DNA from 3 places in the Mesorhizobium sp. B2-5-7 genome. Region 1 is predicted to be linked to each of the others. Evidence: predicted binding sites of a transcription regulator. Region 1 holds the regulator's gene; each other region holds the start of a gene.
The links. Region 1 encodes LexA, which represses DNA repair genes until DNA is damaged. Its sites were predicted from a motif close to TGTTCNNNNTGTGTTCNG; they were not measured.
Positions count from the first base shown of each region.

Region 2: FJ543_RS28525 (sel1 repeat family protein) is a predicted target of LexA. The motif match lies at 2,482-2,499, and genes of this name have one in related genera.
Region 3: FJ543_RS22905 (DUF3072 domain-containing protein) is a predicted target of LexA. The motif match lies at 1,701-1,718, and genes of this name have one in related genera.

Region 1 is NZ_VFUO01000001.1:783,016-787,113, reverse strand. It holds gene FJ543_RS03800 (GntR family transcriptional regulator) at 70-843, shown strand; gene lexA (transcriptional repressor LexA) at 1,253-1,996, shown strand; gene FJ543_RS03790 (ComEC/Rec2 family competence protein) at 1,990-4,098, opposite strand, start outside.
Region 2 is NZ_VFUO01000008.1:154,160-158,257, reverse strand. It holds gene FJ543_RS28535 (acetyl/propionyl/methylcrotonyl-CoA carboxylase subunit alpha) at 1-461, shown strand, start outside; gene FJ543_RS28530 (branched-chain amino acid ABC transporter substrate-binding protein) at 543-1,664, opposite strand; gene FJ543_RS28525 (sel1 repeat family protein) at 2,092-2,358, opposite strand; gene FJ543_RS28520 (DUF2147 domain-containing protein) at 2,797-3,138, shown strand; gene FJ543_RS31615 (hypothetical protein) at 3,347-3,502, shown strand; gene FJ543_RS28515 (hypothetical protein) at 3,543-3,737, shown strand; gene FJ543_RS28510 (AMP nucleosidase) at 3,855-4,098, shown strand, end outside.
Region 3 is NZ_VFUO01000005.1:385,824-389,921, forward strand. It holds gene FJ543_RS22895 (hypothetical protein) at 243-563, shown strand; gene FJ543_RS22900 (hypothetical protein) at 679-1,599, shown strand; gene FJ543_RS22905 (DUF3072 domain-containing protein) at 1,752-1,961, shown strand; gene FJ543_RS22910 (YidB family protein) at 2,136-2,609, shown strand; gene FJ543_RS22915 (DUF4112 domain-containing protein) at 2,616-3,065, shown strand; gene FJ543_RS22920 (EF-hand domain-containing protein) at 3,442-3,951, shown strand.

The DNA.
Region 1 (4,098 bases):
ACATTATATATAATTGTTGCTGTGACGCACTATCATATATACTTTTCGCCAGACGACGGATTGATCACCATGCTGAATGAAACGAGTTCCACAAAAACGGAAGCCGCCTATCAGCTGTTGCGGCGCGACATCCTGACCACGCGCCTCATGCCCGGCGCCCCGCTCAAACTGAGTGCGCTGCGCGGCACCTATGGCGTCGGCTGGACACCGTTGCGCGAAGCCCTGTCGCGGCTCGAGGCCGAACGCCTGGTCACCGCAATCAGCAATCGTGGTTTTGCCGTGGCTCCGGTGTCGCGGGCCGAGCTGGAGGATCTGGCACGCGCCAGGATGGTGGTCGAGATACCCCTGTTCCTCGAATCGATGGAAAAAGGCGGCAGGGAGTGGGAGGATGCCGTGGTCACCGCCCACTACCGGCTCTCGCGTTGCAAGACGGCGGTCGACGATCCCTCGGACGCGGCCGTCGACAGATGGGACGAGAACCACGAGGCTTTCCATGCGGCGCTGCTGAGCGCCGCCACATGCGACTGGCTGTTGCGGTTCCGCTCGACGATCTCGGATCAGCTGCGCCGGCATCATCGCTTTCTTGGTCTGGCGCCGACACTGCGGGCCGCGGCCGGCCTCAAGGATGGCTATGAAGAGGCAATCGAAGCGCTACGCGAAGCGATTGCGATCGAACACCATACCGCGATCATGGAAGCGGCGCTCGACCGTGACGTCGAGCGGGCCAAGGCGCTGATGACGGCGCATATCGGCTACACACTGCACGTCTATGTCCACAGCGAAGACAGCGGCGCTACCAGATACGCCGCTCGCGCCGGCAGCTTGAAGGCGGGTTCGGGATAACTTCAGCGCTTCCGCGACGCCTATTCGAACGCGCTGGCCGGAGTGCGCCGAACGCCCCGATCCATGGCCGCCCGAAGCTAGCAATCGTTGGCATTTTGGTTTCGTTTCGTTCCGCGAATAATGGCTCCGCGAATTATACGTCCCTCCGAGGAGAAGCCTTCCAACTAACTGATGCCAAAGCCTCGTCGGCGGATGGGCCACAGGCCATTAACCAAAACGATTTCAATGCGCCTGCCGACGGCGGAAAGGACTGGTTGCCGCCCGCCGTCGCGGGCAAAAAACTTCAGACCCCTTAACAAATTCATTAAACTTTAAACGGTTGCAGAACACAACTGGAACAGATAGGGTTTGTTCTGGGTTTGTTTTTCGATTCTGGTTCAACCTTTCGTTCAATGTCTTGGGGGCCGCCATGCTGACACGCAAGCAACATGAACTGCTGATGTTCATCCACGAACGGCTCAAGGAAAGCGGGATACCGCCTTCCTTCGACGAGATGAAGGAAGCACTCGATCTTGCCTCCAAGTCGGGGATCCATCGCCTGATCACGGCCCTGGAGGAGCGCGGCTTCATTCGCCGGCTACCCAATCGGGCGCGCGCGCTGGAAGTGCTGCGGCTGCCGGACTCGATCGCGCCGGGCCTCAATGCGGCAAAGAAGTTCTCGCCAAGCGTCATCCAAGGCAGCCTTGGCCAAGGCAGTCTCGGACGCCAGATCAGGCCGGCCGCTGCGCCTTCGCGCCTGCCCGCGGCCGGCAACGACGACGACGCGGTTTCAGCCGTGTCCATCCCGGTCATGGGCCGTATCGCCGCCGGTGTGCCGATCGATGCCATCCAGCATCAGACGCATTCGATCTCGGTGCCGCCAGACATGATCATGGGCGGCGAGCACTATGCGTTGGAGGTCAAGGGCGACTCGATGATCGAGGCTGGTATCTTCGATGGAGACACGGTCATTATCCGCAATGCCGACACGGCAAGCCCGGGCGAAATTATCGTGGCACTGGTCGACGAAGAGGAAGCGACACTGAAGCGGTTCCGCCGCAAAGGCGCTTCGATCGCGCTCGAGGCCGCCAATCCAGCCTACGAAACGCGCATTTTCGGGCCGGACAGGGTCAAGGTACAAGGCAAGCTGGTCGGGTTGATCAGGCGCTACTGAACCGGCTTGTTATCGGGCTTGTCGGGTTTTTTGTACGGCGGCAGCCCCCTCGCCTCGCGTGAGAATTTTCGCTGTTCGTGCCAGGGCCGGTATGGTCCGTCGACGGCAAATGCGATCGCGGCCCGGGTCGTGGCCGACTGGGAATTGAAGAAGACGGCAGCGCTTCCCTTGCGGGCGAGCTGCCGTTTGGTGACGACGAGAACCAGTGGATTGTGGCAGGCGTCATAGGCGGTTGCGTCATTGACGATGATCAGGTCGGCGAAAGCGCAGGCTTTCCAGGTGGTCTTGCGGTCCTCGACATAGGCAATGATCGCGCCGGAAGGGTGCCTGGCAAGGCACAGGCCTTCGCGGCAGTAGAAGGGCGATCCCGGCGGCAGGTCGGTGGGACTGGCAACATCGAATTGCCTGTCTGTCGTGTCGAACATTTCCGGTTTGACGATTGTTTCGGAGATCAGGGCGCGCTTCCAGTTGTCGGTTGCGAATTCGTTCGGACGTTCCCGGTTGACGGCCAGTTCGCCATTGCCGATCGGCAGCGCGACCAGCCGCGCATCTTCCGAGATCAGCACATCGGGCGCGCGTGTGTGCGACACAGTCAACAGGCCGGCGAGCGCGAATGGCAGCGCCGCGAGCCGCAGCCATGTCGTCGCCATCGTCGCGATAACCAGCGCGACGGTGACCAGCAGCACGGATTGCTGCGAAATCAGCCCGACTCCATCGACCGGAGAGCGCTCCGATATCCACGCCGACACGGCGATCATTGCTGTCAGGCCCTTGCCCATGAGGTAGAGAGCCGGCCAATCCAGTCCGAATGGCATCAACAGCGCGCTGGCGACGGCCAGGAACATCACGACCGACACGATAGGCATCACGGCCAGATTGGCGAACAGGCTGAGCGGCGATACCCGCTGGAAATGCCAGATGGCAAACAACGCCGTGGCGCTGCCGGCGATAATGGACGTCATGGCCAATCCTCCTGTCGCCAGCAGGAATTTTCGCGTCAGGAACCCGGGCAGCGATCGCTTTCGCGGCGGTGGCCGCGTCTTTCCCGCACGGTGATCGGCCCAGCCGGCATAAGCGCCAACCAGGGCCGCGGTCGCGGCGAACGACATCTGAAAGCTCGGGCCGACGACCTCGTGAGGCGAGACCAGGATGACGGCGATCGCCGAGATCCCCAGATTGCGCATGGTCAGCGCAGCGCGATCGAAGAAGACGGCAATCAGCATCACCGCCAGCATGATGAAGCTGCGTTCGGCGGCAACGACGACACCGGAAATGATGAGATAGGCCGCGATCGAGAACAGTGCGGCGGCGGCCGCGTATTTCTTCACCGGCCGGCGCGCGGAAAAGTCTGGAAACAGCGCGAAGGCACCACGCAGCAGACCCATGATGGTGCCGGCCACAAGCGCCATATGCAGTCCCGAAATAGAGATGATGTGATAGATGCCGGTACGCCGCATCGCTTCATTGATTTCATCGGGTATGCCGGCGCGCACGCCGACGATCAGCGCCGCCGCGATCTCGCCTTCAGCGCCGCCGACGCTGCCCCTGATGTGGTCGGCGATGGCTTCGCGGGCATTTTCGATGCCTGAAAAAAGGCGAGCCGATAGCGGCATCTCACCGTCGTCGGCGGAAACAACCGTTGGATTGCCGAGAAAGAAGCCGCTGCCGCCGATGCCGGCGAAATAGCTGTCGAAAGAGAAGTCGTAGCTGTCCGGCCGCACCGGGCCGGTCGGCGGCAACAGTTTGGCGTAGCCTGTGATGAGCGAGCCGGCGGTCATTCCCGGCGGTATCTTGCGTGCGGAAAGCCGGACCCTCTCCGGCGCATAGCGCAGTTTCGGCCGGGCGGTCGAAATCACGTCCATGGTCAGCCGGATGCGGCCGCTCTCCATCTCCTCGATCGAGACCACGCGGCCGGTCAGTTGCGTGGAGATTTCCGAACCCAGCATCCGGGTTCCGGCTCGCCATGTTTCGACCTTCGCCGCGAGCAGGCCCAGCGCGCACAACAGCACTGCCATGAGACACAGATGGGTTTTGGGCCAGGAACGCGAGACGAAGGCACAGACCGCCATCAGCACCACGACCGCGACGGGCTTTGCAAAGTC
Region 2 (4,098 bases), on a different contig from region 1:
GCGACGAAGCCATTCAGGCAAGGATTTCAGTGCGATCGGACGGGCGCTTCCAGGTGGCGCTCGATGCGCCTTATGACAGCACCAATTTGCATGATCTTCGCGCCGTTCCCCGCCTCGCCCGCTGGCCTGGCCACATCACGGTGTTCGAAGGCGCCGTCGGCTATACTTTCGCGGTGCCGGACCCCTTGGCCAGGAGCGATGAAGCGGCCGCCGCCACCGGCAGCCTGCGCGCACCGATGCCGGGCCTGGTCAAGCTTGTGCGCGTGGCGAAAGGCGACGCTGTGATCAAAGGACAACCTCTGCTGATCCTCGAGGCGATGAAGATGGAGCACACCATCGCCGCCCCGCATGACGGGGTGATCGCCGAGGTCGCCGGGGAAGGCGCACAGGTCACCGACGGGACAGTGCTGGTGCGGTTCGCCGAGGACCAGAACGCGTCCACCGCGGCCGCCGGCGGATAGAAGGAGCGCACCGCGGACCGCAAACGGAAATGGCCAGGACGAACCCGGCCATTCCCTTGGAGTACCCGACTGCCAGGGCGATTACTGCGCGATCGGCGCGTACTTGCCGTCATGCCACTGGTTGATGTCGTAGCTGGCATTCTTGAGGTCGCCCTTCTCGTCGAAGGTGACGTCGCCGACAACGGTGCTGATCGCCGTGCCATTCTTCAGCGCCTCGGCAACCTTGGCCGGATCATCGCTGCCAGCACGCTTGATGCCTTCGGCGAATGCCTGGACCACGGCATAGGAGAACAGCGTGAAGCCTTCCGGCACGAAGCCGCCGGCCTTGATCTTCTCGACGGCTGCCTTGGCTTCCGGCTTTGCCTGCGGATCCGACGGGAACACGAACATCGTGCCCTCGCCGGCCGGGCCGGCAACCTGCCAGAATTCCGGCGAAGCGATCGAGTCCGGCATGATCAGCTGGAACTTGAAATTCTGTTCCGCCGACTGACGCAGGATCAGGCCAGCTTCAGGATGATAACCGCCGAAATAGACGACATCGGCCTTGAGATCCTTCAGCTTGGTGACAAGCGCCGAATAGTCCTTCTCGCCGGGGTTGATGGCGTCATAATAGACCTCCTTGAGGCCACCGGTATTCATGGTCGCCTTGACGGCATCAGCCACGCCCTGGCCGTAAGCGCTCTTGTCGTGCAGGATGACGACGTTCTTGCCGGCGTATTTCTTGGCGATCCACGGGCCGATGAAGGCGCCCTGTGCGTCGTCACGCGTATAGAGACGCATGATCGTCGACCAGCCGGCCTTGGCGGCCGCATCGGTCAGCACCGGGTTCGAGGAAGCCGGGCTCATCATCAGCGCGCCGGCTTCGGCATAGACCGCCGAGGCCGGAATGCTGGAACCCGAGCAGGCATGCCCGTCGATGAACTTGACGCTGTTGGCGACGATGCGATTGGCGACCGACACCGCCTGCTTGGGATCGCACTGGTCGTCCTCGATGTCGAGCTTGATCTGGGAACCGTTGACGCCGCCAGCCGCGTTGATGGCATCGGCGGCGGCCTGTGCGCCCTGCTTGAACTGATCGCCGATGGTGGCGAGCTGTCCGGTCATCGGGCCGACCACCGAGATGGTGATGTCATCGGCGAACGCGACCGGCGCGCTCATCATCAGGCCGAAAATGGCCGCGCTCAAAACACTCATTTTTTTCATGACAATAGAACTCCTCCACTCACGCGCGGCCGCCCGGCCGCGCTTCTTCCAGAGAGGCGGGACAATTTCATCCTTCATCGGACCTGTCTAGGCGCATTGGCGCCACTCGATTGGGCCTGCGCGGCCTCATCCACGCAAAAAGCCACGCCAGCCTTGTTCCGGCCGGTCGTGGCTTTTTTTGCCTGTCAGGCTGTTTCCCCGGCGCCCCCGCGCTGTGAACCCAACCCACCTTCCCTGTCTTCCTGTTGGCCATGATCCTTCCGAAAACCGGAGTCTTCGGGATCATGGTCCGTCGCGCGGCTTGGACCTGTCGGCGTGCCGCATTCTCGTTGTCGATGGCCGTGGCCTGGCTGTCTGCGCAGCCTTTTCCCTGTTGGCCCGACCGTCTTTCTGCGGTCTTGGCCGGAGCGTCCCCGTCTGGCGGAACTCAGTGCATGGTCATCCATTCGCGGGCTTCGCGCAGCGCCTTGGCGATCTCGACCTTCGACATGGCCGCCGAGAGTTCCGAGCGCAACTCGGCGGCGCGGGCCGATCCCTTGATGGCGGCGATGTTGAACCATTTGTGGGCGGCAACGACGTCGGTTTCGCAATCGCGGCCGGTCGCATACATCATGCCCAGTTCGAAAAGAATGTCGGCCTGGGCAGTTGCCCCCATGGCGCCGAAGCCTGCTTCAAGCATTTCAAAACGTGCCATTTTTAGTCCCCTGTCTGGCTCCCGAGAGCTGCCTCCGTTCGTCTTGTCCGGGCCGCTCTTTCGATGCTTTCGAGAATGCCGCGCAGGCTTGAATCCGTCGTTAAATGGCGTGCTTAATTTGAGGAAAACAAAGCTAAAACAAGAGGTAAACGCGAAAATTCGTTAAGGATACGAAGCCAGCAATTCAGCCGGTTTTCGCCAAATTTGACGAAAATTTTCGAGCGCGCGGTCAACACTCTGCTAACCCTAGAAAACAAACACGAGGCGCCGGTCGTTTTCATTTCCGGCCGACAGGGCGGATTCAGGCGCTTTCGAAATGCCAAAGCCTTCCGTTGCGGCACCGCTTTCGTTTTGACGGAAGCTGGATTAGCTTACGTTTGCGTAAGCGGCAGACCGGCGAGGCGGAGCATCCGGCCGGCTATCCAAAGGGAGGAAGACATGTCTCGAAAAGTGAGCCTGGCCCTGGCGGCCACTTTGATCCTGAGCGGCGCGGCGTGGGCCGATCCGATCGAGGGCAACTGGAAAACGCAAGCCGGCGACACCGCTGCCATTTCAGGCAGCAGCTCGTTCTCCATCACGCTCAAATCAGGCAAATATGCCGGCAAGACCATCGGCTCGCTCAAGGCGGCCGGCGACAACAAATACACCGGCAACATCACCGATCCGGCAAATGACAAGACCTATTCGGGCAAGGCAACCTTGTCGGGCGCCTCGCTCAAGATGAGCGGTTGCGTGCTCGGCGGACTGATCTGCAAGAGCCAGACCTGGCATAGACTCTAAGCGACCATTTCCGTGTGATCTCTAAACGGGGCCTGGCGGGCCCCGTTTCCGTTCTGTCGATGAGCAGGCAGCGCTCGGTCGGCATTCTGGTTGCCGCAACCCAGTCAACATCCCTTCAATCAATTTGAACGGCAGATGAACGCCGGCATCAGAGCTGGTTCAGAGGCGTAAGGGCATTGTCATGCGTGTTGAAGGAGACACGGACCCAATGCTTGCTCGCCGCTTCACCATCGTCTGCCTGCTGATGAGCCTGTTTGGAATGTTCTTCGCCATCCTCGTCGCCGAAGCGGGCCGTTCCCCGCGCTCCTGGGACGACGCCACCAGAATGTGCCACCTCGCCTGCCCGACCGATTTTCGTCACTGAAACAGAGAACCCGGACCTCGAAAAGAAAAGCCCAGAGATCATGAACCGCATCGCCGCCAACCTCTCCAAGACCCTCCGGCTCCTGCCGCGGGCGGCGCTCATCCTGATACTTCTGGCCGCTCCGGTCCTGGCGGTGCCGATGATGCGCGCCGATAGCGGCTCGACGATCGAGGCGCCGGCGCTCAGAAAGTCAGGCGTCGGGTTCGTACTGCTGGTCAGCCTGCAGCGCGGTTGAAGAAAAAAGCGCGCTTTGAGCGCCTTCGGCGGCGAGCCCCCTCCCAACCGCCCGTCCAAGTCTCTATATTGAGCCATGGAAAAGCGAATCTATCCCCAAGCCATCGAATCTGTCGTCATGCCCGAGCCCTTTGGCCGGCAAAGCTTCGATAACGCCGAAAAGGCCGTTGCCGCGCTGCAGGTGCTCTACGACCGCAATACCAAGTTTCTGCGCGATTCCTTCGCGGCCCTAGCCGCCGGCGGCGACAGCAGCAAGCGCTACCGGGCCTTCTACCCCGAGATCGGCGTCACCACGAGTTCGTTCACCCAGGTCGACTCGCGCCAGGCCTATGGCCACATGCCAACACCAGGGCATTTCGCCA
Region 3 (4,098 bases), on a different contig from region 1:
TGGCATTGCCTATCTGATGCGCACCGGCTCCGCCAAGCTTACATCGAGATCAACTCGGAAAGCTGCTAAGGACCAAGCTTCGACTGACGCCGGCGCAACCTGAAGAGTTTCTGGATGACGCTACCCGCCACTCGACAAGTCCTTCCATTCGCGGCCTGGGCACGGTCGGACGCAGTGATTCAAGCCGGCGGTGCGCACCGCGATTGGCGACTATCCGGTTTCGGCAGAGCTGATGGACGGCCATGCCGATGGCGCCGGCGGCGCTGAAGAAACAGTACTGCCGGACGCAGACGGTGGGACGGCAGTGGCAAAGGCACGGCCCGAAGCTCGATCGCGGAGATATTGTGGTTGAATCGACGTTTCCGTCTTCCGCCGAGCAACCTTCCCGCCAATCGTCTGTGGAACGCTTCTCGATTGTGCTGCTCAGGACGTCCTCCCAAGCTTTGACGCAGCCGTTCATCGGGCGGCGGCAGATAGGTGATTACGTCCTTGGGGCCGCAAAATCGCGACAACACGATTTCGCAACTCGTTCCGCCCGTTTTGATTGTTTTGAAAAAAAATGAACTTGCGATGTCGACTGAGCATCAAGCTGCCCGCCCTCTTTCCAATTGCTAAACGAAGGCAACCGAATTTAGTTCATGACGATGATCGAATAGCGCAGCAGAGGTCACATCGGTCTTGAGCTACCACGCTCGCTTCCCTCGCGCGGTTTCCCTGCCCTTTACCATCGCGCTGGACAGCCCCAGTTTCAAACCTTCGCCTTCAAAGGCAGCCTGCCGCGTGCTAAGGCGGATGTCCATGCAAATATTAGCGCCGTCTTTTGCAAGGTTGCTTTCGACGCCCAATGCCAAAGAGCGAAAGCGCATATTGGCGTCTATGCCAGCTGGGCCGTTCACTTCGAAAACAACTCGGCCTGATCGGTTTCTGGAATTGGATGCGGCCATCATATCGGCCACTCGACGGCTACCTGTGGATAAGGAAGTCACCGTTCACGATATGGCGGCCTCTGACGGCATCACCTCGTTGGAACTGTTCAACAGGCTAAGCCAGGAGCGTCCTGTCAGGCTGACGGCAAGCGACTATTACGATGAGATTAGCGCTGCCCGGAAAGGGGTGTGCTGGGTCTTTTACGACAGCGACAATGTTGTCCTTCAGGTAGCGCTGGGTGCTATCGCATTGCGTAGCAAGCAGGCAAATGAGTTTCTCGCCTGGCTGTTGTCCCCCAGCTTTGCAACGCGAACTCGCGTGTCGCTTTTTCATCCCGATGTCATTGCAAAGACGAAGTCTGACGGTCGCTTCATGGCAACCAGAGATGATTTTTTTTCGCCCTCGCCAGTGCGGTATGACGTCGTGCGCGTGATGAACGCCCTTGGGACGAGGAACTTTCCTCGTCTTCAAATCGAACGCGCGGTAACCGCCGTGGCAAAGACAGTTGTCGATGGCGGTTTGCTGGTTTTGGGTCGAAGTGCCGATGAACTCGATGGCAGGTCACAGGCCACGATATTCCAGCGACTCCAAAATGAGTTCATAGCTGTTGCGGATATGGCGGGCGGTTACGAATTGAGGGATTTCGTGTTGAAACTGCAAGCTGACGCTTAATGGGGAAGGCCGTTTCTTGCTTTGTCACTCGCGCATGCTGGCCGCCGCCGTGCCTGACACCCCAGCCCAACCTAAGCGAGCCTCAGCTTTGAGAAAACGATTGGAACAAAAAGAGATCAAACGCATTCCCTAGGCTACGACAGAAGATTGCAATGGAAGACTTGCGCGCAAAAACCGATGCAAACGTCGAGAAAGATCCTGACCAATGGGTGAGTGGTGGCGACCCGATGACGCCGTCCCAGGAGTCCTATCTGAAAACCCTGTGTGAGCAGGCTGAGGATCAGGAAAGCTTTGCAGACAACCTCAGCAAGGCAGAGGCGTCTAAGCGCATAGATGCACTGAGGGCAAAGCTGAAACTTTAAGCACCGGCTCGGGCGCTCTGTCTTTACCGTCTCGACCTTCCGTCTCGCGCGGGCAGGCCTCATGGTCGGCTGGGGAGCGGTCGGGATTGCCAAGCCCTTCCTGATATTGCTGGCAATCGCGGAACTTTTGGCAGGGCGAGACCTTCTCCATGTTCGAAACCACAGGAGGAACGAGTGGCCAATCTAGGAAGACTTGCGATCGCTATGCTGGGGGTTTTGGCTTATCAAAACCGCGACAAGATCGCGGAGGCGATCCGCGGAGCGGGAGAGCGCGATCCCAATAATCCGCAAGGCGGGATACTGGACCAGGTGTCGAAGGGCCTATCCGGCACCGCGCTGGGCGATATTCTTGACCGCTTTAGAAATGCAGGTGCCGGGTCGAAGGTGGACTCCTGGGTTGGCATTGGGCCGAACCAGCCGATCGAGGCGCACGAGGTGGAAACGGCGATTGACGCTCAGACACTGGAAGCACTTTCCCGCCAGACCGGCCTCTCGCGCGAGGAGCTGATTGCAAGGATTACCAGGGATTTGCCCGATGCGGTTAACCAGATGACCCCCGACGGCACCCTCCCAGCAGACCACCGAACAAAAGTCCCAGACCAGCCCAACCTGCTCGACGACGTGCCTTCCCGGCCGATACAAAGCTAATTCCACATGACGGAAGCGGACTGGAGAGGTGCGAAACCGAGGAGATTGGATCGAGCGAGCCATGGCAGCCGGAAAGTAGGGACAAGCGAAACGCCTATTGTGGATCGCCAGACTGCGAGGGCAATCGCCGAGCTCGACCTCTTGGCAGTGCTGCTTGATTCGCGCTGGCGAATCCCGGGAACGCCAATTCGGTTCGGACTGGATGCTCTGGTAGGCCTGGTGCCTGTGCTGGGAGATACAGCAACCGGGTTGATCTCGGCTTACATTGTGCTGCGAGCCCGCAAATGCGGCGCTGGGAAGCTGTTGGTTGCTCGGATGTTGGGCAATGTGCTGTTTGATACCGTCTTGGGAAGCGTGCCCGTCCTCGGATCGATCTTCGATGTTTACTACAAGTCGAACAACCGCAACATCCGCCTGCTTCGTGGCCATCTAAGCCGTCAGGTTGCTGAACGGTAGTTCGCAGGGCATCACCCACGCGGCGTTCGCGACCGGGAAGCGGCCGGTGTTGGCCGGAGACGATGCCGTTGCCGCCAACTTGGAATGTTTCATCCAGCCGCACTCTCGGAACTGGCTGCGGAATCTGCGCCACCTTTGTCGATGTGGGTTCAATTAGTTCGGCAAAATCGGTGAAGACCGATCTTTGTTGCGCCGCTGGCAAATCTGCGCAGCGATCAGGTGATCGGTAAGGTCGATTCCGACAGAGACAGCCAGCGCTTTGCTGAGATAATCGGAGCTAGGCCGCTTTTGCGCCCGATGCCTAGGAACCATGAACCGACCTGCTGGTTTGGACAGCACGCCGGGTGGTCGGCGTGGCAGTTAATGGAGAAACCCAATGACACGAGCATTCACGACTACAGTATTGGCGGCCGCGTTCGCTATGCTCGCCCCGTCCGCCTTTGCGCAATCGGCGGATGTTCCCAAGCCCGCATCACCAGCCCAGGATCGGACGGCGGACGAAGCCGGACAGAACCAGCAAGCAATGCGCCAAATGATGCGCGAGATGATGGATGAGATGCTGCAGGAAAAAACAGCAAAGGATCGAGACCCCGAGGCAGATTGGCGACACAGGGGCCCAAGGCTTCAGGACGACGAGATGAGCGATCGTGATACGGGACGTATGAAGCACGGCCGCAGGGCGGGAGCCGATATGATGCAGGGTGCCAAAATGAGGATCATGTTCGCCATCATGGACACCGACGGTGATGGTACACTGTCGCGGACGGAGGTTCAGGATTTCATCGGGCGAATTTTCAACGCTGTCGACGAGGACGGCGATGAAAGCGTCGACATGCAGGAACTCCAATCCTTTTTCCGTCCCGGAGGAGACCAGGACCGACGTTAGCACCGACAGGTTGTACCTCGGCCTGCTCGACGTCTGAAGCTAGGGCCCACAGGAGATGGCTCGGAGCACGGTATTTGGCTCCCCACCGTCTTATGCTCCGCCGATACTCGGTAGGATCAACGGGGTAAAGACCTGCGCAGAGCTCGC